Regions from separate parts of the Streptomyces sp. NBC_00989 genome, predicted to be linked through region 2. Evidence: riboswitches for the same ligand, from Rfam matches in the RefSeq annotation. Region 2 holds a riboswitch; each other region holds the start of a gene.
The links. A riboswitch is a leader RNA that binds a small molecule or an ion and turns the genes downstream of it on or off. The one in region 2 is predicted to bind thiamine pyrophosphate.
Positions count from the first base shown of each region.

Region 1 (7,804 bases), 2.2 Mb from region 2:
CGATGGAGAAGAGCAGCAGCAGGGGCAGGGCCGCGCCCGCGTAGGCGAGGACGAGCGTGTTGACGACGGATGCGATGTGGTCGCGGCCGATGCGGATGCCGGCGCGGTACAGCCCGCGCCAGCCCATCGACGGGTTGGCCTCGTGCAGCTCCCAGACCGCCGACGTCTGCGTGACCGTCACATCGTCGAGCACGCCGAGCGAACCGATGATGACGCCGGCGAGCAGCAGACCGCTCATGTCGATCGACGGGTACAGCCCGTGGATCAGGCCCGTGTTGTCGTCCGTGTTGCCGGTCAGCGCGGCCCAGCCGATGAACACCGAGCCCAGGACGCCGATCAGCACCAGCGACATCAGGGTGCCGAGCACCGCCACGGACGTACGGGCCGACAGGCCGTGGCACATGTAGAGGGCGATCAGCATGATGGCGCTCGATCCGACCACCGCCACGATCAGCGGGTTCGAGCCGTGCAGGATCGCGGGCAGGATGAAGAAGTTCAGGATCATGAAGCTGATGGCCAGCGCGACCAGCGCCATGACACCGCGCAGCCGGCCCACCACCACGACGGCCAGGGCGAAGATCCCGGCGAGCAGCGCCATCGGGAACTTACGGTTCACATCGGTGACGGAGTACTGCAGATCCCTGGGCGCGGAGGGCTCGTACGCGACCACGACCTTCTCGCCCTGATGCAACTGCCGTGACTGGTCGGGCTGCACGATCTCCGTGAACGTACGACCCTTGTCCTTGCCGGTGGAGACCGTGACCGTGGCCTTCTTGCAGGTGCCGGCGGCCTCCTGGGCGGCCGAGGAGCCCTCGGCGGTGGAGGTGTCGCCGGTCGAGCCCCCGCCCGAGGCGTTCACCGACGCGCAGCTCACGCTGACGACCTTGGTGACCGTCGCCTGCTGTGTCTGCCGGTCGAAGCCGACGCCGGTGCGCTTGTGCGACGGGGCGCCGCCGGGCCAGAGCACCACCATGCCGACCACGACCGCCACCGTGAACGGGATCAGGATCGCCGCGATGACCTTCCGCAGATGCCGGGAGACGGGGGCTGCGGGGCCATGGCTGTGGGAATGACCGTGCCCACCGCCCGCGCCGGAACCGTGTCCGCTGTCCCCACCCGGTCCGTGCCCGCCGTCCCCACCCGATCCGTGGTCGTGCCCGGAACCGGAACCGTGGTCGTGGCCGGATCCCTGGTCGTGGCCATGCGGCGGCCCGGTCGGCGGGAACGGGGGCTGCTGTGTCGTGGTCACCGCCCGATCATCGCAAGAACGCCGGGGGCCCACTGTTCAGCGCGCCACTTATGACGCTAGCGTGGAGGCACCTTTGCACACGCGGGAGCTCGGAGCACCGGGCTGAGAGGGCGCTGACCTTCGTCTCTGCGATGTTTCACGGGAAACGTCACCCGAATCGAGTGATGTTTCACATGAAACATCGGCTGACGGAAGCCGCTGCGTCGACCGCCGAACCTGTTACCGGGTAATGCCGGCGTAGGGAGTAGGTCTCATGACCAACAAGGACGCACGCACGCCTGCCTTCAGCCAGGACGAACAGCCCATTCCGGGCGAAGAGTCCGCACGGGCCGAGCTGTTCACACCGGCCCAGCAGTCCGCGGAGGCCGGGAAGTCCATCGGCTGGCACAAGGGGTACGTCGCGGGTTCGCGCCCCGATCTGCGGGTGCCGGTCCGTCAGGTGCACCTCACCAACGGGGAGTCGGTGACGCTGTACGACACCTCCGGCCCGTACACCGATCCGCTCGTCGACACCGACGTCCGCAGGGGGCTGGCGCCGCTGCGGGAGAACTGGATCATCGCGCGCGGCGACACCGAGCAGTACGCGGGCCGCCCGGTCCGCCCCGAGGACGACGGGATCAAGCACACCTCACCGCGCGGTGGCCTGCGCAACCTCGACGCGGTCTTCCCGGGGCGGCCGCGTCAGCCGCGGCGCGGACGGGAGGGCACGCCGGTCACGCAACTCGCCTATGCGCGACGGGGTGAGATCACGCCCGAGATGGAGTTCGTGGCCGTACGGGAGAACGTCGCACCCGAGGTGGTCCGCGAGGAGATCGCGGCCGGGCGGGCGGTGCTGCCGGCCAACGTCAACCATCCCGAGATCGAGCCGATGATCATCGGCAAGCGGTTCCTGGTGAAAGTCAACGCCAACATCGGCAATTCCGCGGTCACTTCCTCCATCGAGGAGGAGGTCGAGAAGATGACCTGGGCGACCCGCTGGGGTGCCGACACGGTCATGGACCTGTCCACCGGCCGCAACATCCACACCACCCGCGAGTGGGTGCTGCGCAACTCCCCCGTCCCCATCGGCACGGTGCCGCTCTATCAGGCGCTCGAAAAGGTCGACGGCCGCGCCGAGGAGCTGACCTGGGACATCTACAAGGACACGGTCGTCGAACAGGCCGAACAGGGCGTGGACTACATGACCGTCCACGCGGGCGTGCGACTGCCGTTCGTACCGCTGACGGCGAACCGCAAGACGGGCATCGTCTCGCGCGGCGGCTCGATCATGGCGGCCTGGTGCCTGGCGCACCACAAGGAATCGTTCCTGTACGAGAACTTCGAGGAGCTGTGCGAGATTCTCGCCGCTTACGACGTCACGTACTCGCTCGGCGACGGCCTGCGGCCGGGTTCGATCGCGGACGCCAACGACGCGGCGCAGTTCGCTGAGTTGAGGACGCTCGGGGAACTCAACACGATCGCGAAGCGTTTCAACGTACAGACCATGATCGAGGGCCCGGGACATGTCCCGATGCACAAGATCAAGGAGAACATCGACCTTCAGCAGGAGATCTGTGATGAAGCTCCGTTCTATACGCTCGGCCCGCTGACGACGGACGTCGCGCCGGCGTACGACCACATCACCTCCGGCATCGGTGCCGCGATGATCGCCTGGTGGGGCACGGCCATGCTCTGCTATGTCACGCCCAAGGAGCACTTGGGCCTGCCCAATCGTGACGACGTCAAGACCGGCGTCATCACCTACAAGATCGCCGCCCACGCAGCCGACCTCGCCAAGGGGCACCCCGGTGCGCAGGAATGGGACGACGCGCTGTCCGACGCCCGCTTCGAGTTCCGCTGGGAGGACCAGTTCAACCTGGCTCTCGACCCGGACACGGCACGGGAGTTCCACGACGAGACGCTTCCGGCGGAGCCGGCCAAGACGGCGCACTTCTGCTCGATGTGCGGGCCGAAGTTCTGCTCGATGAAGATCTCCCAGGACATCCGCCGTGAGCACGGTGGCACCAAGGCGGAGGTCGAGGAGGGCATGGCCCGGAAGTCGCAGGAGTTCGCTGCGGCGGGCAACCGGGTGTACCTGCCGATCGCCGACTGACGACAACCGTCTAGCTCTCTGGTGCACCTTCGGCAGGCCTGGCGCACAGGGCGTGGTCGATGAGGACCCCCGTCGCGTGGTTGAGGGCGGTCAGGTCTGGCGGCGCGGTGGTGGTCGTGATGGAGACGGTCACCGCCCGCCTGCCGTCCGCGGTCACTGCGGGGCGGGTGTTGGTGCCTGCGCCGTCGCCCTCGTGTGTGTAGTAGTAACCGCCGCAGGAGAGGGGGATCTCGCGGAGGCCGAGGCCGTAGGTTCCCTCGGGCATCTCGGCCACGTCCTCCGGGTCGTCGGTTCGTTCGACGGTCCGGCGCATCTCGCGCCACTCCTCGGCGGGGAGCAGCCGGCCGCCGACCAGGGCACGGAAGAAGGTGTTCAGGTCGGCGGAGGTGCTCACCACACCGGAGTCCGCGGTGTGCTGGAGGCTGTGGTCGGTGACGTCGAGGCGCTTGCCGTCGGCGGTCGTCAGGTAGGCGTTCACGTGCGGGTCGGGCAGGAACGGGTCGAGCCCGGGGATGGTGGTGTTCCGCAGGCCCAGCTTCGCGATCACCCGGTGTTCGACCAGGTCCCGCCAGCTCGCGCCGCCGGCCTTCTCCGCGATCATCCCGGCCAGCAGGTAGTTGGTGTTGGAGTACGCCCAGCGGGTGGGCCCGCCCGGCTGGGGCACGAACACCGGCCGGTGCTTCATCGCCACCGCGACCAGGTCGGCGGTGGGGGTGGCGTCGTAGCGGTTCTCGTCGAAGTGGTTGATCAGCGCGTCCTGGATCTCCGGGTCGTCGACGTAGTCGTACAGGCCGCTGGTCTGGCGGAGCAGGTCGCGGACGGTGATGCGGCTGCCGTCGTTGCCGTTGCCCGAGACGACCGACGGGAGCCAGCGTTCGACGGTGTCGTCGAGCGACAGGCGCTTCTCCGCGACGAGTTGCAGGACCACGGTCGCCACGAACGTCTTCGTCGTGCTCGCCACGCGGAAGTGCGCGTTCCAGGGGACCGGGTCCGCGGAGTCGGCCGTCCGGGTGCCGATGCGTGCCATGAGCGGCGGGCCGTTCGGCCCGTCGACCCTGGCCAGCACGTTCACATCGCCGCCGCCGGCCTTTCGTACGGCTGCGAGGTCGTGGCGGAGCGTGCGCTCCGTGTAGGAGGGCCTCGCCGCTGTGTGCCCTCCGGTGGCGGTTGCCGCCAGGGGTGAGCCCAGTGCGATGAGTGCTGCTGCCAGCACGGTGGCTCCGGCCTTCTTCGACGACGGCATCTGCGTGGTCGTATCCCCCGGTGTTCTGGTTCCTGGTCGGTGACGATCACCAGCCAACCGGAGCTGTCGGCGCGAGGGGATGGGACTGTCCTCCGGATGAGGGGTGCACCTGCCCCCCTCAAGGCCTACGGGTTCACCCCCGCCCGTAGATTCGCCCGAGGAGTGGAGCTGCTCCGGGGGATGTGGTGTTGTGAGTTGGGGGACTGGGGGGGATGGGGACCGTGATTCTTCTGCAGGTGACGGACGAGGCGCAGTCGTTGGTGTGGGACGGCGATGATCTGGTCGATGTCGTGGGTGGTCGGCGGTGGGGGCCTGATGGTGTGGAGCGCCGGGTTTCGGTCGACCATGGGTATTCCTTCGACCGGAGCGTCAGCTCTCCGTCCGGCCGCTTCACCGTGGTCTACGACGAGCGGGGCACCGAGGCACTGTTGCTGGAGGGCGATCGGCCGGTCCGTGAGCTGGCGCGCAATGACGACTACGCCGAGGACTTCGACTATCCGGTCGCCCTCGGGGTGCTGCGGGACGGCCGTGAGGTACTGGTGCACTGCCCGGACCAGTACGACCTCCTTGAGATCGAGGACGCGGAATCCGGAGAACGGCTCACGGTCGGCGACCGTACGCAGAACGACGTCCTCCACTCGCGGCTGGCGGTGTCTCCGGGTGGGACCCATCTGTTGTCGGCGGGCTGGGTGTGGCATCCGTACGGGATCGTCGAAGTATTCGACCTGGAACGGGCGTTGACGGAACCCGCTGTGCTCGACGCCCTTGGCGTGCCGACTTTCTACCCGGGCAACAGTTCCGAGGTGATCGCGGGCTGCTGGCTCGACGGTGACCGCGTGGCGGTGGCGACCGGGGAGGAGTTCGTCGACGAGGAGGAGACCGCGGCGAGCGCAGGCCTGGGTAGACGGCAGTTGGGCGTATGGTCGCTCGCCGAGAAGCGGTGGGTGCATCGCAACAGGGTCGACTTCCACATCGGCACGCTGATCCCGCGGGGTGACACGGTCGTCTCGCTGTACGGGCATCCGCGGCTGATCGATGTCACGACGGGGGCGTCGACGGCGGAATGGCCGGCCGTGGAGGTGCCGAGCAGGGAGGGGAGTTACGGAGTCACCCACATCCCGACGCCGGTCGCGGCACTGCACCCGGACGGCATCCGACTGGCTGTCGCCCAGCCGGAGAGCATCGCGGTCATCACGCTTCCCGGGACGGGTCGCTGACCGGCGCAGCGCGCAGCCGACCCTCTGACCTGGTGACCGGGTGTTCGGCTTGCGCTCCCCTGGGTGGGGGCGCAAGCCGAGGGGCTACTCCGGCTGGTGTTCTGGCCCCCCGAAGTCCGGGCTCGAGAAGTCCGGGCTGCTGAAGCTCGGGCGGTGCCCCGGTTCCGGGCCGTCGTCCGGGCTGGAGAAGCCCGGTCGGTCGTAGCCGAGGTGCGGCATGCGACTCGGTCCCCGGGGTGTCGTACGGCGCAGTGTCGCCGTGCCCGGAGCCGCGAGCGCCTCCTGGAGGAACGGCAGGATGCCGCGTTCCAGGAGGGCGTCGTGCCAGGCGTCCCTGGCGCGGGCCACTTCGCCGCCCGACTCGCCGTAGGGGCCGGTGTCGGGTGAGGGCCTGTTGCGCAGGGCGGTGAGCAGCAGGCCGACGGCGGCGACGAGGATCGCCGCGGCGGTCATGGCGCCGAACACCCATCCGGCGGTCAGCATGGTCTTGGCGAACGCCGGTTCGGGGCTGAGCATCTTGAGGATGTAGCCCACGAGCAGGAATATCGCCGCGGCCGTGCCGGCCAGGACGGGGGTGAGGACGGCGGCGACGGCGATGGCGCCCGCACCCTCGGCCGCCTCCCCCAGGGTGGTGGCGAGCCCCATCGCGCCCACGCCGCCCGGCTCCGCGGAGCCGGTCTCGCGGACGGTCGACGGGGTGGACGACGCCGGCTGGCGCAGTTCCTCGCGGACCTTCACGTAGTGCTGGTACTCGGTCGCCGCGGCCGCCGTGATGAGCGCGGTGGCGTTCAGCGCCATGGTGCGCAGCTGTTCGGGGTTGAGCCGCTGACCGACAGCGGCCAGTTCCGGGCGGGTAGGGGCGGAGCGCAGCGCCTCGTCGAGGATCCGCTCGTACTCCTGGCGGTCCTCGCTGTGCAGGTGCTGCGGAACGCTGTTCATGTGCATCCCCCGATGCTCCGTAGGGCTTGGGGCTCGCATGCCAACGAGCCGTCGGGCAGAAACGGAGGGGAGCCTGCTACGGATAAGCCGATGGTAGAGCGGCGACGGCACACGGTGACAGGGGGTTTCCAGAAATTGGCCCTGGCCAGCGCTGTCGTCCGCCGGTCCTCCGAGGGGGACGTCTGCCCGGATAACGCTCAGATATCCAACGGCAGTTGCTGGACCAGCAGTTTTCCGGCCATGGTCACGCCACCGTCCATCGCGATGGCGAGTCCCTCGGCGTAGACGTGCGGTCCCTCGACCACGGGACCGGCGCTGTCCTCGCCGTCTTCGGAGCCCACGTCGCCCAGGAGATAGGGAATCGGGCTGTGTCCGTGCACGATCCGGGTCCCGCCGTACATGTCGAGCAGGGAGCGGACGTGGTCGGCGCCGCCCTCGTCGCGGAAGGAGAAGCGCTTGGTCAACTTGCGGAACACGTCCCAGACCTCGTCCGCGTCGTTGCGCGTGAGGGTCTCGCGGACGTTGTCGTTGACCGCCTCGATCGAGTCGCCGTAGTCGAGGTAGGCGGTGGTGTCGGAGTGGACGAGCAGGTGGCCGTCGACCTGCTCCATGGCGTCCAGCCGGGCCATCCACTGCAGGTGGACGTCCTGGAGGCGGTCCATGTCGGTCTTCTGGCCGCCGTTCAGCAACCAGGCCGCCTGGAAGGTGGCGGTGCCCGCGCCGGAATTGACGGGGGTGTCGCCGAACCGCTTCGCGCCGAGCAGCAGGAGCTCGTGGTTGCCCATGAGCGCCTTGCAGTAGCCGCCGGCCGCGGCGGCCTCGGCGGACAGCCGCATCACCAGGTCGATGACGCCGATGCCGTCGGGTCCGCGATCGGTGAAGTCGCCGAGGAACCACAGCCGCGCGGTGCCCGCGCACCAGCTGCCCGCGGCGTCGATCAGGCCCTTCTCCCGCAGTGCGGCCACCAGTTCGTCGAGGTAACCGTGCACATCCCCTACGACGAACAGCGGACCGGGACCCTCCGTCTGCTGCGGGACGGCCACCGACGCCGGGTCCACCGCGAC
Region 1 covers NZ_CP108728.1:5,921,703-5,929,506, forward strand. Annotated here, with positions in the region: gene OG714_RS26145 (YibE/F family protein) at 1-1,249, opposite strand, end outside; TPP riboswitch at 1,321-1,510, shown strand; gene thiC (phosphomethylpyrimidine synthase ThiC) at 1,503-3,341, shown strand; gene OG714_RS26155 (serine hydrolase domain-containing protein) at 3,352-4,584, opposite strand; gene OG714_RS26160 (hypothetical protein) at 4,797-5,801, shown strand; gene OG714_RS26165 (hypothetical protein) at 5,886-6,746, opposite strand; gene OG714_RS26170 (metallophosphoesterase) at 6,938-7,804, opposite strand, start outside.
Region 1: linked by a shared signal. The riboswitch ahead of thiC (phosphomethylpyrimidine synthase ThiC) and the one ahead of OG714_RS15875 (thiamine ABC transporter substrate binding subunit) in region 2 are both predicted to bind thiamine pyrophosphate.

Region 2 (7,804 bases):
CAGCGCCTCAAGGAGCTCGAGCAGATCGACTTCGAGGACGTCGCCGCGTCCGGTCTCACCAAGAAGGAGCTTCTCGTGCTCTCGCGCGAGAAGGCCAAGCTGGAGAAGACCCTCGGTGGTATCCGCGAGATGTCCAAGGTTCCCAGCGCCGTCTGGATCGTGGACACCAAGAAGGAGCACATCGCGGTCGGTGAGGCCCGGAAGCTCAACATCCCGGTCGTCGCCATCCTCGACACGAACTGCGACCCCGACGAGGTCGACTACAAGATCCCGGGCAACGACGACGCGATCCGCTCCGTCACCCTGCTCACCCGCGTGATCGCCGACGCCGTCGCCGAGGGCCTCATCAGCCGCTCCGGTGTCGCCGCCGAGGCCAAGGGTGACAAGGCCGCCGGCGAGCCGCTCGCCGCGTGGGAGCGCGACCTGCTCGAGGGCGAGAAGAAGGCCGACGAGACCCCCGCCGCCGAGGCCGAGGTGCAGACCTCCGCCGAGACGGAGAAGGTCGCCGACGCCGAGCAGGCCGACGAGGTTCCCGTCGCTGAGGCCGCTGCCGAGGTCGAGGCCCCCGCCGCCGAGGCCGCTCCGGTCGCCGAGGCTGAGGTCGAGGCCGCTCCGGCCGCCGACGCCGAGCAGGCCTGACCCTCCGGCCAACGGCCTGACCTTCCGGGCCAAAGGGCTGGCAGAAGGACGGCGGGTGGTGCGGACCGCGCCACCCGCCGTTCATCCACAGCCCCTAGATCTTCGTAGCCCGTAGATCTTTGGCGGAAGCCCGCTCACCACGCGGCCGCCGCCGACTTCGAGACTTCGAACTCCGAGAAGAGATTTTCAGATCATGGCGAACTACACCGCCGCCGACGTCAAGAAGCTCCGCGAGCTCACCGGCGCCGGCATGATGGACTGCAAGAAGGCCCTGGACGAGGCCGACGGCAACGTCGAGAAGGCCGTCGAGGCGCTCCGTATCAAGGGCCAGAAGGGCGTCGCCAAGCGCGAGGGCCGCTCCGCCGAGAACGGCGCCGTGGTCTCCGTCATCGCCGACGACAACACCTCCGGTGTCCTGGTCGAGCTGAAGTGCGAGACGGACTTCGTCGCCAAGGGCGAGAAGTTCCAGGCCGTCGCCAACCAGATCGCCCAGCACGTCGCCGCCACCTCCCCGGCCGACATCGCGGCGCTGCTCGCGTCCGAGATCGAGTCCGGCAAGACGGTTCAGGCGTTCGTCGACGAGGCCAACGCGAACCTGGGCGAGAAGATCGTCCTGGACCGCTTCGCCCAGTACGCCGACGGCTACGTCTCCGCGTACATGCACCGCACGATGCCCGACCTGCCGCCGCAGATCGGTGTCCTCGTCGAGCTGGACAAGCCGAACGCCGAGGTCGCCCGCGGCGTCGCCCAGCACATCGCCGCCTTCGCGCCGAAGTACCTGGCCAAGGACGACGTGCCGGCCGAGGTCGTCGAGTCCGAGCGCCGTATCGCCGAGGAGGTCACCCGCGCCGAGGGCAAGCCCGAGGCCGCGATCGCCAAGATCGTCGAGGGTCGTGTCAACGGCTTCTTCAAGGACGCCACGCTGCTCGGTCAGCCGTACGCGCTCGACCCCAAGAAGTCCGTCCAGAAGGTTCTGGACGAGGCGGGTGTCACCCTGAAGCGCTTCACGCGCATCAAGGTCGGCATCTGAGTCCGTACCGCGATCGACGCGCGACGCCCCGCGGAATCCCGCTAGGGTCGTCAGAAGTCGGCCCGGTACGCCGTCGCGCACGCGCGCGTGGCGGACGACAGCAGATCTGACGAGGAGGCCATTGCCGAGCATGGGATGCGAACGACACCCCACCGGCAGTGGCCTTCTTCGTATGTGCGACCACGTTGAAGAGGCGAGAACTTCATGACCACCAAGCCCCAGAAGAGCGACGACGGCAAGGTACGCGGCCGGTTCATGCTGAAGCTGTCCGGAGAGGCCTTCTCCGGAGGCGGCGGCCTGGGCGTGGACCCCGACGTGGTGCACAAGATCGCCCGTGAGATCGCGGCCGTCGTCCGGGACGGCGCGGAGGTCGCCGTCGTCATCGGCGGCGGCAACTTCTTCCGCGGCGCCGAACTCCAGCAGCGCGGCATGGACCGGGCCCGCTCCGACTACATGGGCATGCTCGGCACCGTGATGAACTGCCTCGCCCTCCAGGACTTCCTGGAGAAGGAGGGCATCGACAGCCGCGTCCAGACCGCCATCACCATGGGCCAGGTCGCCGAGCCGTACATCCCGCTGCGCGCCGTGCGCCACCTGGAGAAGGGCCGCGTGGTCATCTTCGGCGCCGGCATGGGCATGCCCTACTTCTCCACCGACACCACCGCCGCCCAGCGCGCCCTGGAGATCAACGCCGAGGCGCTGCTGATGGGCAAGAACGGCGTGGACGGGGTCTACGACTCCGACCCGAAGACGAACTCCGAAGCCGTCAAGTTCGACTCGCTCAGCTACGGCGAGGTCATCACCCAGGACCTCAAGGTCGCGGACATGACCGCCATCACCCTGTGCCGCGACAACAAGCTTCCGATCCTGGTCTTCGAGCTTCTGGCGGAGGGCAATATCGCCCGCGCCGTCAAGGGTGAGAAGATCGGCACGCTTGTGGGTGACCAAGGCAGCCAGGGCTGATGACCCTGACCGGGGGATGGACAATGTCCTGCCGGTCGGGAACCGTGCAGGAAGAAGACGCGACGCAGCCGGCCGCCGACGCCGACACAGCACAGCAGCCGGGCCTACTCAAGACACGCAGGAGCAAGTGGTGATCGAAGAGACCCTCCTCGAGGCCGAGGAGAAGATGGAGAAGGCCGTCGTGGTCGCCAAGGAGGACTTCGCCGCGATCCGCACCGGCCGTGCGCACCCGGCGATGTTCAACAAGATCGTGGCCGACTACTACGGCGCACTGACGCCGATCAACCAGCTGGCCTCGTTCTCCGTGCCGGAGCCGCGGATGGCCGTGGTGACCCCGTTCGACAAGACCGCGCTGCGGAACATCGAGCAGGCGATCCGCGACTCGGACCTGGGCGTCAATCCCAGCAACGACGGCAACATCATCCGAGTGACGTTCCCCGAGCTGACCGAGGAGCGCCGCAAGGACTACATCAAGGTCGCCCGGACCAAGGCCGAGGACTCCAAGGTGTCCATCCGCGCCGTGCGCCGCAAGGCCAAGGACGCGCTGGACAAGCTCGTCAAGGACAAGGAGTCCGGCGAGGACGAGGTTCGTCGTGCGGAGAAGGAGCTCGACGACACCACGGCGAAGTACGTCGCCCAGGTGGACGAACTCCTCAAGCACAAGGAAGCGGAGCTGCTCGAGGTCTGATGAACGACTCTTCCTGGGGGGCACCGCCACAAGCCGGGTACTGGGGGCCGTCCGACCAGGGGCCTGTCCAGGGGGCTGCCCCGGCGGGTCCCACGTACGATGCGCCTGAGGCGCAGCAGACTCGCCCCATGCCCATCGTGCCCGACGAGCCCGCATACGGCGGACACCAGGATGACGACCGGGGGGCCGCTCGGCTGAGCGGCCCCTTGTTCCGCGACGAGACGCAGCAACCGCCGTACGACGTACGGCAGTCGCAGCCGTACGACCCGCGGACGCAGCCCTCTGACACGCCGCAGGTGCAGCCCTACGGGGCGGTGCCGCAGAATCCGGAGCCCATGCCCGACGCCCCGCTACCGGCGCCCGCCCCGCAGAAGAAGAGCGCGGGCCGGGACCTCGGTGCGGCCATAGGGGTCGGGGTCGGACTCGGCGCGGTGATCATCGCGTCCCTGTTCGTCGTCAAGGCCGTGTTCGTCGGCGTGATAGCGGTCGCCGTCATCGTGGGCCTGTGGGAGCTGACCTCGCGGCTGGAGGAGCGCAAGGGCATCAAGGCGCCCCTCGTGCCCCTCGCGGTCGGCGGCGCGGCGATGGTCGTCGCCGGATACGTCCGGGGCCCCGAGGGCGCCTGGGTCGCCATGGCGCTCACGGCGCTCGCGGTCCTCGTATGGCGGATGACGGAGCCGCCCGAGGGCTACCTCAAGGACGTCACGGCGGGCGTCTTCGCGGCGTTCTACGTGCCGTTCCTGGCCACGTTCGTCGCCCTGATGCTCACCGCCGACGACGGCGCCTGGCGGGTCCTGACGTTCCTGCTGCTGACCGTGGTCAGCGACACGGGCGCCTATGCCGTCGGCTGGCGCTTCGGCACGCACAAGCTCGCCCCGCGCATCAGCCCCGGAAAGACCCGCGAGGGCCTGTTCGGGGCGGTGTCCTTCGCGATGGTGGCGGGCGCGCTGTGCATGCAGTTCCTGATCGACGACGGCAGCTGGTGGCAGGGCCTCGTCCTGGGCCTCGCGGTCGCGGCCAGCGCCACGCTGGGCGACCTCGGCGAGTCCATGATCAAGCGCGACCTAGGCATCAAGGACATGGGCACGCTGCTGCCGGGTCACGGCGGCATCATGGACCGCTTGGACTCCCTGCTGCCGACCGCTCCGGTGGTGTGGCTGTTGCTGGTGCTGTTCGTCGGATCCGGCTGAAACAGGGTCCGACCTGCGGTTCTGTACGTGAGGGGCTCGTTGTCCACAGGGCGGCGAGTCCCTCTTCGTATGTCTGCGACACTGGTAGGGCCATGCCTAAGCCCGGAGAACTCACATTCGTCGCCCCCCGCGGAGCCCAGAAGCCGCCGCGGCACCTTGCCGATCTCACGCCCGCCGAGCGCAAGGAAGCCGTCGCCGCGATCGGGGAGAAGCCGTTTCGCGCCAAGCAGCTCTCGCAGCACTACTTCGCGCGGTTCGCGCACGACCCGGCGGAGTGGACCGACATCCCCGCCGGTTCGCGCGCCAAGCTGCAGGAAGCGCTGCTTCCTGAGCTGATGACCGTCGTACGGCATCTGTCGACCGACCAGGACACCACCCGCAAGACGTTGTGGCGGCTGTTCGACGGGACGCTCGTCGAGTCCGTGCTGATGCGGTACCCGGACCGGGTCACCATGTGCATCAGCTCGCAGGCGGGATGTGGCATGAACTGCCCGTTCTGCGCGACCGGACAGGCCGGACTCGACCGCAATCTGTCGACCGGCGAGATCGTGCACCAGATCGTCGACGGGATGCGCGCGCTGCGCGACGGCGAGATTCCCGGCGGGCCCGCGCGGCTCTCCAACATCGTCTTCATGGGCATGGGCGAGCCCCTCGCCAACTACAAGCGGGTCGTCCAGTCCATCCGTGCCCTCACCGACCCGGAGCCGGACGGCCTCGGGCTCTCGCAGCGTGGGATCACCGTCTCGACGGTCGGACTGGTCCCGGCCATCCACCGTTTCTCCGACGAGGGCTTCAAGTGCCGGCTCGCGATCTCGCTGCACGCGCCCGATGACGACCTGCGCGACACCCTGGTCCCCGTGAACACGCGGTGGAAGGTGCGCGAGGTCCTCGACGCCGGCTGGGAGTACGCGGCGAAGTCGGGACGCCGGCTGTCCATCGAGTACGCGCTGATCCGCGACATCAACGACCAGGCGTGGCGCGGCGACCGGCTCGGCCGCCTCCTCAAGGGCAAGCCCGTGCACGTCAACCTGATCCCGCTGAACCCGACGCCGGGCTCGAAGTGGACCGCCTCCCGGCCCGAGGACGAGAAGGCGTTCGTCGAGGCCATCGCGGCCCACGGGGTGCCGGTCACCGTCCGGGACACCCGTGGCCAGGAGATCGACGGAGCGTGCGGCCAGCTCGCCGCGACCGAGCGGTAGGCTGACCGGCGTAGGTACATCTTCATATTCCGACAGGGGAGCGCCACAGCGCTGAGAGTGCGGGATTGTCCGCAGACCCTCTGAACCTCGCCCAGGTCATTCTGGGTAGGAAGTTCGGTCACCACTCTTGCTGTTGCGCCCTGCCCACATCCCGTGGGCGGGGCCGCGTCTCTTCCTGGACACCCCAGGAGGAAAACAACCGTGCACACCAAGACCTTCATGGCCGCGGCCGTCGGCCTCGGCCTGCTCACGCTCTCCGCGTGCGGCTCGTCCGACAGCGGCAGCGGTGGCGACTCCAAGACCGTCACCCTCGTCAGCCACGACTCGTGGGCCGTCTCGAAGAGCGTCCTCAAGGACTTCGAGAAGCAGTCCGGCTACACCGTCAAGGTCCTCAAGGACGGCGACGCCGGCCAGGCCGTCAACAAGGCGATCCTGACCAAGGACAACCCCCAGGGCGACGTCTTCTTCGGCGTCGACAACACCCTGCTCTCCCGCGCGCTCGACAACGGCCTCTTCCAGTCCTACGACGCGAAGGGCTCCGGCCTCGTCAAGCCCGAGTACCGCGTCGACCAGGCCAAGCACCGGGTCACGCCCATCGACACCGGCGACATCTGCGTCAACTACGACAAGGCGTACTTCAGCAAGCACAAGCTGACCCCGCCGACGTCCTTCGCGGATCTGGTCAAGCCCGAGTACAAGAACCTCCTCGTCACCGAGAACGCGGCCACCTCATCGCCCGGCCTCGGCTTCCTGCTCGGCAGCGCCGCGCAGTACGGGGACGACGGCTGGCAGGGCTACTGGAAGAAGCTCAAGGCCAACGGCGTCAAGGTCGTCGACGGCTGGGAGCAGGCCTACGACCAGGAGTTCTCCGGTTCCGCCGGCGGCAAGAAGGCGGGCGGCGACCGGCCCCTCGTCGTCTCGTACGCCTCCTCGCCGCCCGCCGAGGTCATCTACGCCGACCCGAAGCCGACCACCGCGCCCACCGGGGTGTCGTACGGCACCTGCTTCCGGCAGACCGAGTACGCGGGGCTGCTCAGCAACGCCGAGAACACCAAGGGCGGCAAGGCGTTCCTCGACTTCCTGCTCACCAAGGAGTTCCAGCAGGACATGCCGCTCAACATGTTCGTCTACCCGGTGATCGAGGGCGCCCAGGTGCCGCAGGAGTTCGTGAAGTACGGCCGCCAGGCCTCGGACCCCGAGACCATGGCGCCCGCGAAGATCGCCGCCGACCGGGACCAGTGGGTCAAGTCGTGGACCTCGCTCGTACTGAAGTAGCCGAAGCGGCGGTTGAAGCAGCCCCGCGGCGGACCCGTCGGGGCAACGCGACACGGCTCGGCCTCATGGCCCTGCCCGTCGCGTTCTTCGCGGTGTTCTTCGCCTACCCCGTCGCCGCGATCGTCGCGCGCGGCCTCAAGGCCGACGGCGCCTGGCAGTTGGGCCGCATCTGGGACGTGCTCGCGCAGTCCGACATCCGGCACGTCCTGTGGTTCACCACCTGGCAGGCGCTCGCGTCCACCGCGCTCACGCTGATGGTCGCGCTCCCCGGCGCGTACGTCTTCGCGCGCTTCGACTTCCCGGGCCGGCACGTCCTGCGGGCCGTCGTGACGGTGCCCTTCGTGCTGCCCACGGTCGTCGTCGGTACGGCGTTCCTGGCGCTCGTCGGCCGGGGCGGACTCCTGGACGACCTGTGGGGCGTACGGCTGGACACGACCGTGTGGGCCATCCTGCTCGCGCACGTCTTCTTCAACTACGCGGTCGTCGTACGGACGGTGGGCGGCCTCTGGGCGCAGCTCGACCCGCGTCAGGAGGAGGCCGCGCGGATGCTCGGCGCCTCCCGGCTCCGGGCCTGGCGGAAGGTGACGCTGCCCGCGCTCGGGCCCGCCGTGGCCGCCGCCGCGCTGATGGTCTTCCTCTTCACCTTCACGTCCTTCGGCGTGGTCCAGATCCTCGGCGGCCCGACCTTCTCGACCCTCGAAGTGGAGATCTACCGTCAGACTTCGGAGGTCTTCGACCTGTCCACGGCGGCCGTGCTCACGATCGTCCAGTTCGTCGCGGTGGGCGCGATCCTCGCCGTCCACGCCTGGACGGTACGGCG
Region 2 covers NZ_CP108728.1:3,724,826-3,732,629, reverse strand. Annotated here, with positions in the region: gene rpsB (30S ribosomal protein S2) at 1-639, shown strand, start outside; gene tsf (translation elongation factor Ts) at 833-1,669, shown strand; gene pyrH (UMP kinase) at 1,874-2,632, shown strand; gene frr (ribosome recycling factor) at 2,763-3,320, shown strand; gene OG714_RS15885 (phosphatidate cytidylyltransferase) at 3,320-4,510, shown strand; gene rlmN (23S rRNA (adenine(2503)-C(2))-methyltransferase RlmN) at 4,603-5,709, shown strand; TPP riboswitch at 5,734-5,839, shown strand; gene OG714_RS15875 (thiamine ABC transporter substrate binding subunit) at 5,929-6,984, shown strand; gene OG714_RS15870 (ABC transporter permease) at 7,050-7,804, shown strand, end outside.

Region 3 (7,804 bases), 4.6 Mb from region 2:
GGGAGGAGAACTCGGGGGCGCTGGAAGGGGACTCGCTGCTCACCCGTCCAGGGTGTCACGCGTGCGTGCCGCCCCCGTCACCGGATGGTGATCGTGATCGTCGACCCCTTGGCGGCCTGCTCGCCCGCGTCCACGGACTGGCTCTTCACGGTGTCGCCGAACAGACCGAGCAGACCCCGGTCCTCCTTGACCTTGAAGCCGGACTGCTCAAGAAGCTTCGTCGCGGCGTCGACGCTCGCGCCGACCACGCTCGGGACCTCGACCATCTCCGGGCCCTTGGACAGCGTCAGCGTCACCGTGTCGCCCTCGGCGGCCTGGCTGTCGCCGGCCGGGGTCTGCTGGGCGACCTGGCCCGCGTCGTACTCCGAGGTGACCTCGGTGTCCGACACCGTCACCTTGAGACCGGCCTCCTGGAGGTCCGACTTCGCGTCGTCCAGGTCCTCGCCGGTGACGTCGGGCACGTCGATCGCGCTGCCCTTGCTGACGGTCAGGGCTATCGCCGAGCCCGCGTGGCGCTTGGTGCCCGCCTCCGGGTCCGTGCTGATCACGAAGCCCTTGGGGACGTCGTCGCTGAACTCCCTGGTGACCATGCCGGCCGCCAGCCCGTCCTGCTTCAGCAGGGTCTGCGCCTTGGCCAGGCGGGTGCCCGTCAGGTCGGGGACGTTCACCGTCTCCGGGCCGTCCGAGATGGTCAGGGCCACCGAGTCGTTGTCCCGGATGCGGGCGCCGGACTCCGGATCGGTGCTGATGACCGTGCCGCGCTTCACGGTGTCGCTGTACGCGTGGTCGACCTTCTTGACGTCGAGACCGGCGTCCTTCAGCCGCTCCCTCGCCTGCGCCTCGGTCTTCGCCAGCAGCAGCGGGACCTTGGTGAACTGGCCGGAGTTGATGTACCAGACCCCCGCCCCGACCCCGACGATCAGCAGCAGGGCGGCGACGATCGCCAGCAGCCCGCGCCGGGGCCGCCGCGTCTCGCGCCGCCGGGGCGGCAGCGGCGGGCCGCTCTCGAACCGGCTGGTCCGGTTGAACGGGTCACCGGGCCCGTCGTCCTCGTTGACCGGCAGCGGACGCGGCACGGTCAGGGAGCGCGGGATCACACTCGTACGGTTCTCGGCGTTGGGATGCTCCGAGGCCAGCGCCTGCGGCGGCACCGCGTCCAGCTGCTCGGCGCTCAGCCCCGACCGCGCCTCGCGGACCAGACCGAACAGCGCGACCGCGTCGTACGGCCGCAGGTCCGGGGTGCGCGCGGTGGCCGTGGCGACCAGCTCGTCCAGCTCGTACGCCAGCCCCGGGACGAGCGCCGAGGGCGGCGGGACGTCCTCGTGCAGGTGCTTGTAGAGCACGATCGCGGCGGAGTCCCCGTCGTGCGGCTTCTGGCCGGTGAGCATCTCGTACAGGACGACACCGCACGCGTACACGTCGACCCGGGGGTCGGCGGTGGTGCCCTCGATCTGCTCCGGGGCGAGATACGACACCGTGCCGAGCACGGACCCGGTGGTGCTGGTGACCGTGTCCACGGACCTGACCAGCCCGAAGTCGGCGACCTTGACCCGGCCGTCGTCCCCTATGAGCACGTTCTCCGGCTTCATGTCCCGGTGCACGAACCCGGCCCGGTGCGCGGCACCGAGCGCGGCCAGCACCGGCTCCAGGATGTCCAGGGCGGCCCGCGGCTGAAGCGCCCCGCGCTCGCGCAGCACGTCGCGCAGGGTGCAGCCGGCGACGTACTCCATCGCCAGATAGACGTACGACCGGTCGGCGCCCTGGTCGAAGACCTGCACCACGTTCGGATGCGCCAGCCGCGCCACAGACTTCGCCTCGCGGATGAACCGGTCCACGAAGTGGGCGTCGGCCGCCAGCGTCGGGTGCATCACCTTGAGCGCGAGAACCCGGTCCAGGCGGGTGTCCACGGCCCGGTAGACCGTGGCCATCCCGCCGACGGCGATCCGCGCGTCGACGCGATACCGGCCGTCGAGCAACTGCCCGACGAGAGGGTCATGAAGGGTCGTATCCACGCAGGTGAGTGTACGAGCCGACGCTGACAGCACGGCGTTTTCGGCCAGTTTCGGGGCGGTACTGAAGCCGACCTGTGACGGATACCTCATGGTGGAGCGGGTGTCCGAGGCCGAGCTGTGCGGCTCGGCGGGTGGTGCGTTGCCGGAGATTCAGAAGGCGGGGCGTTCCGGGTCCAGGCAGGCCACGCCGGTTGTCGGGGAGGACGCTTCGGCGAAGTACCTACGGGGGATACGCCCCGCCCGGAACGCCGACCGCCCCGCCTCCACCGCGCCGCGCATCGCCGACGCCATCAACACCGGCTCCCGCGCCCGCGTCACCGCTGAGGCAAGCATCACACCGGCGCACCCCAGCTCCATCGCGAACGCGGCGTCGGACGCCGTACCCGCCCCCGCGTCCAGAATCACCGGCACACGCGCGTGCTCGGTGATCAGCTGGAAGTTGTGCGGGTTGCGGATACCGAGCCCGGAACCGATCGGCGAGCCCAGCGGCATGATCGCCGCGCACCCGACGTCCTCCAGCTTCCGCGCCAGCACGGGATCGTCGTTCGTGTACGGCAGCACGGTGAAGCCGTCGTCGACCAACGTCTCGGCGGCGTCGAGGAGTTCGATCGGGTCGGGCAGCAACGTGCGCTCGTCCGCGATCACTTCGAGTTTGATCAGCGATGTCCCCAGTGCCTCGCGCGCCAGCCGCGCCGTCAACACCGCCTCGCCCGCCGTGAAGCAGCCCGCGGTGTTGGGCAGCACCCGGATGCCGAGCCGTTCCAGGACGGACAGCACCGAGCCGTGCACGGAGGCGTCGACGCGCCGCATCGCGACCGTCGTCAGCTCCGTGCCGGAGGCCACCAGCGCACGTTCCAGGACGTCGAGGCTGGGCGCACCTCCGGTGCCCATGATCAGTCGGGACGTGAAGGACGTACCGCCGAGGAGGAAGGGGTCGTCGGCCATGGGTCAGCCTCCTTGGACGGCGGTGAGGACCTCGACGCGGTCTCCCTCGGAGAGGGACGTCGACGGCCACTCCGCGCGCGGGACGACGGTTTCGTTGAGGGCGGCGGCCACACCCGAGGGGGCCGGGGTGAGGGACCGTACGAGCACGTCGAGGCGCGTGCCGGGAGCGATCTCCTGGTGCTCGCCGTTGACGGAGATGTTCATGCGGGCTGCTCCACGAGTTCTGTACGGGCGAACCGCTTCGGGGTGAACGGGCGTGCCTCGTCCGGGAGTTCACCGGTACTGAGCGCGTGCGCCAGGGCGTCGCCGGTGACCGGGGTGAGCAGTACGCCGTTGCGGTAGTGCCCGGTGGCCAGCAGCAGGCCCGGCAGCGCGGTCGGGCCCAGCAGGGGTGCGTTGTCGGGGGAGCCGGGGCGCAGTCCGGCCCGGGTCTCGGTGAGCGGCAGTTCGGTGATCCCGGGGACCAACTCGTGGGCGTCGCGCAGCAGTTCGTAGACGCCGCCGGCCGTCACGGTCGTGTCCCAGCCGAGTTCCTCGCTGGTCGCGCCGACGACCAGCTCGCCGTTCGCGCGCGGCACCAGGTACACCTGGCTGCCGCGCACCACGGCCCGCACGGTGCGGTTCAGGAACGGCGCGTGGCGCTCCGGCACGGTCAGCCGCAGCATCTGCCCCTTCACGGGCCGTACGGGCGGCAGGACGTCGTCCGGGACGCCCTTCAGGCGCCCGCTGAGGCTGCCGGCGGCGAGCACCACCTGGCCCGCGCCCAGCACCTCGCCCTCGCGCGTGAGGACCCCCGTGGCGCGGTCCCGTTCGACCGTGAGCCGCTCGGCCCACGTCCGGTGGAGGACGACCCCGGCGCGCTCGCAGGCGGCCACCAGCGCGGCCGCCAGCCGCCGCGGGTCGACCTGGTGGTCCCCGTCGACCCTGAGCCCCCCGCGCACGCCCGGCGCGAGCATCGGCTCCAGGCGGCGGCACTCGCGCCCGGACAGCCACTCGGAGCGCAGGCCCGACTGGTGCTGAAGGGCGTGCAGTTCGCGCAGATGGGCGCGGTCGTCGGCGTCCAGGGCGACGGCGAGCGTGCCGCAGCGCCGGTAGCCGAGGTCGAGGCCGGTGAGGTCGGTCAGCTCGGCCGCGAAGTCCGGGTAGCGGTGCGCCGAGGCGAGGTTGAGGGCGAGCAGGGTCTGTTCGCCGTGGTGGAGTTCGGTGACGGCGGCCAGCATCCCGGCGGCCACCTGGGCGGCCCCGCCGCCCGGCTCGGGGTCCACCACGGCCGTGGCGAAGCCGCGTTGGGCCGCGCGCCAGGCCGTGACCAGGCCGATGATCCCGCCCCCGACGACGAGGACGTCTGAGTTGTGTGCAGGCATGGGCGTCCAGCCCCTCCCTTCGCCGGCATGACCCGGATCAGGTTCGTACGGTCGGAGGCCGCCAGCCTCCCTCTCAGCCCGGTGCGTCCGGACTCCCGCGAGTGCTTTACGTTGGCCACCCTAGCCCGTGCCTTGTGCGCCAGTAAGGGAGCCTCTGTCCATGGCCCGCTCGCTCGACGGTCTCGTCCTCGCCCCCGTCGCGGACCAGGCCCCAGGTCAGGTCGGCACCCGCACCCGGTTCGCGTACCACGAGAAGGACGGCGAGATCTGGGCCGAGTACGCGGGCGGCGACGTCGTACGGGGGTGTCTCGTCGGCACGCGCGCGGGGGACCGGCTCGACTTCCGGTACGTGCAGTTGAAGACGGACGGGACGACGTCCTCCGGGCACTGCGTGTCCGATGTGGTCGAGTTGCCCGACGGCCGTGTGCGCCTCGATGAGACCTGGGAATGGGAGTCCCAGGCGGGAAACGGGACCAGCACTGTGGAACAGGTCACCTGACGCGCCCGCTGACTGACAAATTGTCAGGTGTCTATGGTGATCGAGTGAGCGAGCAGACGCGGGAACAGGGCACGGCGGCAGGGCGGCGCGTGGTCGTCGTCGGCGCGGGCATGGCCGGGGTGCAGACCGCGGTCGCGCTGCGGGACCAGGGCTTCACCGGTACCGTCACCCTGATCGGCGCGGAACCCCATCAGCCGTACGACCGGCCCCCGCTGTCCAAGGCCGTCCTGCTCGGCAAGGCCGAGGGCTCCGCCTTCGACGTCGACTTCGAGGCGCTCGGCATCGAAGTGCAGCTGGGGCGCGAGGTGTTGGGCGTGCGCCCCGCCGACCACGAACTGGACACCGCCGAGGGCCCGGTGCCCTACGACGTCCTCGTCCTCGCCACCGGTGCCGAACCGATCCGGTTGCCGGGCGCCGACGGTGTCCCCGGGGTACATCTGCTGCGCACCCTGGACGACGCCGAGCGGCTGCGGCCGGTGCTCGCGCGGCAGCACGACATCGTGGTGGTCGGCGCGGGCTGGATCGGCGCGGAGTTCGCCACGGCCGCGCGCGAGGCGGGCTGCGCGGTGACCGTCGTAGAGGCTGCGGACCGGCCGCTCGCGGGTGCGCTGCCCGCCGAGGTGGCCGCGCCGATGGCCGCCTGGTACACCGCCGCCGGTGCTTCCCTTCGGACGCACGCACGCGTGGCGCACGTCGAACCCGGCGAGGTGGTCCTCGACGACGGCACCCGGCTGCCCGCGGGCGCCGTCGTGGTCGGCATCGGCGCCCGCCCCGCCACCGCCTGGTTGCAGGGCTCCGGCATCGAACTGGGCGCGCACCGCGAGGTCCTCGCCGACGACGGGCTGCGCACCTCGGTGCCGGACGTGTACGCGGTCGGCGACTGCGCCTCCTTCCCTTCGGGAAGGTACGGCGAGCGACTTCTGGTCCACCACTGGGACAACGCCCTCCAGGGTCCGCGCACGGTCGCCGCGAACATCGTGGGGGAGACCCCGGCGGTGTACGACCCGGTGCCGTACTTCTGGTCGGAGCAGTTCGGCCGCTTCGTCCAGTACGCCGGTCACCACGCGTCCGCCGACACCACCCTGTGGCGCGGCGACCCGGCCACCCCGGCCTGGAGCGTCTGCTGGCTGCGCGGGGACCGTCTGGTGGCCCTCCTGGCGGTCGGCCGCCCCCGTGACCTGGCCCAGGGCCGGCGTCTGATCGAGGCGGCCACGCCCCTGGATCCCAAGGTGCTGGCGGATGCTTCTGTGCCGATGAAGGCGGCTATCGCCTAGTTCGTCCCCCCGGGTCGGACCGGCCCGACTTCCGACTGTCAGTCCGGGATGGCACGCTGTTTACGTGACCGAGATTGACGCAAAGATCGATGCTCTCGTCCCCGCCTGGCTCACGCTGCCCGACATCGCAGAGGTGCTCGATGTCGAGGTGACACGCGTGCGGCAGCTGGTCAAGGACGGCCAAGTCATCGCCGTACGCCGTGGTGAGAACCGCGCGCTGCACGTCCCCGCCGCCTTCATCGACGGGGTCGAGCAGAAGGTCGTCAAGGGCCTCACGGGGACCCTGACGCTCCTGCGGGACGACGGCTTCTCCGACGAAGAGATGCTCGAGTGGCTCTTCACCCCCGACCCCAGCCTGCCCGGCACCCCCGCGCAGGCCCTGAGCGAGAATCGCGGCACGGAGGTGAAGCGCCGCGCCCAGGCGCTCGCCGTCTGACCCGCACGACCGACCGGTGCACGGGCCGCGGCGACGCGAGGGCCTGCCTGGAAGGGCCCTGCCCGCGGCCCGTGCGCGACACCACCACACGACAAGCAGGACAACGGGGGACACACGCATGCCCGACACCGCCGCAGCCGCCGCCCGCGCGGAACTCGCCGACGCCCGCGTCTACCTCTGCACGGACGCCCGCCGGAGCCAGGGCGACCTCGCGGAGTTCCTGGACGCGGTCCTGGCCGGCGGGGTCGACATCGTGCAGCTGCGCGACAAGGGCATGGAGGCCGCCGAGGAGCTGGAGCACCTCCAGGTGTTCGCCGACGCCTGCGCCCGGCACGGCAGACTCCTCGCGGTCAACGACCGCGCGGACGTCGCCCACGCCGCCGGTGCCGACGTACTGCACCTGGGCCAGGGCGACCTCCCCGTCCCCGCGGCCCGCGCGATCCTCGGCGAGGACGTCCTGATCGGCCGCTCCACGCACGCCGAGTCCGAAGCGGCCGCGGCCGCCGTCCAGGAGGGCGTGGACTACTTCTGCACGGGCCCGTGCTGGCCCACCCCCACCAAGCCCGGCCGCCACGCCCCCGGCCTCGACCTGGTCCGGTACACGGCCGCCCTGGGCACCGACCGCCCCTGGTTCGCCATCGGCGGCATCGACCTCGGCAACCTCGACGAGGTCCTCGAAGCGGGCGCCCGCCGCGTCGTCGTCGTACGGGCCATCACGGAGGCCGACGACCCGGGCGCGGCGGCGGCGGAGTTCGCGAAGCGGCTGCGGCAGCTCTGACGGGCGTCCAGGAGTCGTGCTGTTGTCCGGTGGGTGGACAAGAGGGCGACAAACCAGGCAAATTCCCGGTTCCGGTTGGGTGACCGGCGCCCCCTGACTAACCTGCGGGTATGGCCTTCGGAACCGCATCCACCAGGACTGATCGCGCACGCACCGTGCGCGACATGCTCGCGACCGGCAAGAGGACGTACTCGTTCGAGTTCTCCGCGCCGAAAACCCCCAAGGGCGAGCGGAACCTGTGGAGCGCGTTGCGGCGGGTCGAGGCGGTCGCCCCCGACTTCGTCTCGGTGACGTACGGTGCCGGCGGCTCGACCCGTGCGGGCACCGTCAAGGAGACCGAGCAGATCGTCGCCGACACGACGCTCACCCCCGTCGCCCACCTCACCGCGGTCAACCACTCCGTCGCCGAACTGCGCAACATCATCGGCCAGTACGCCGACGCCGGGATCCGCAACATCCTCGCGGTGCGCGGCGACCCGCCCGGCGACCCCATGGC
Region 3 covers NZ_CP108728.1:8,294,634-8,302,437, forward strand. Annotated here, with positions in the region: gene OG714_RS37095 (deoxyribonuclease IV) at 1-43, opposite strand, end outside; gene pknB (Stk1 family PASTA domain-containing Ser/Thr kinase) at 78-2,012, opposite strand; gene OG714_RS37105 (thiazole synthase) at 2,163-2,957, opposite strand; gene thiS (sulfur carrier protein ThiS) at 2,961-3,161, opposite strand; gene thiO (glycine oxidase ThiO) at 3,158-4,321, opposite strand; TPP riboswitch at 4,319-4,430, opposite strand; gene OG714_RS37120 (hypothetical protein) at 4,482-4,820, shown strand; gene OG714_RS37125 (NAD(P)/FAD-dependent oxidoreductase) at 4,865-6,094, shown strand; gene OG714_RS37130 (Rv2175c family DNA-binding protein) at 6,159-6,530, shown strand; gene thiE (thiamine phosphate synthase) at 6,649-7,308, shown strand; gene metF (methylenetetrahydrofolate reductase [NAD(P)H]) at 7,419-7,804, shown strand, end outside.
Region 3: linked by a shared signal. The riboswitch ahead of thiO (glycine oxidase ThiO) and the one ahead of OG714_RS15875 (thiamine ABC transporter substrate binding subunit) in region 2 are both predicted to bind thiamine pyrophosphate.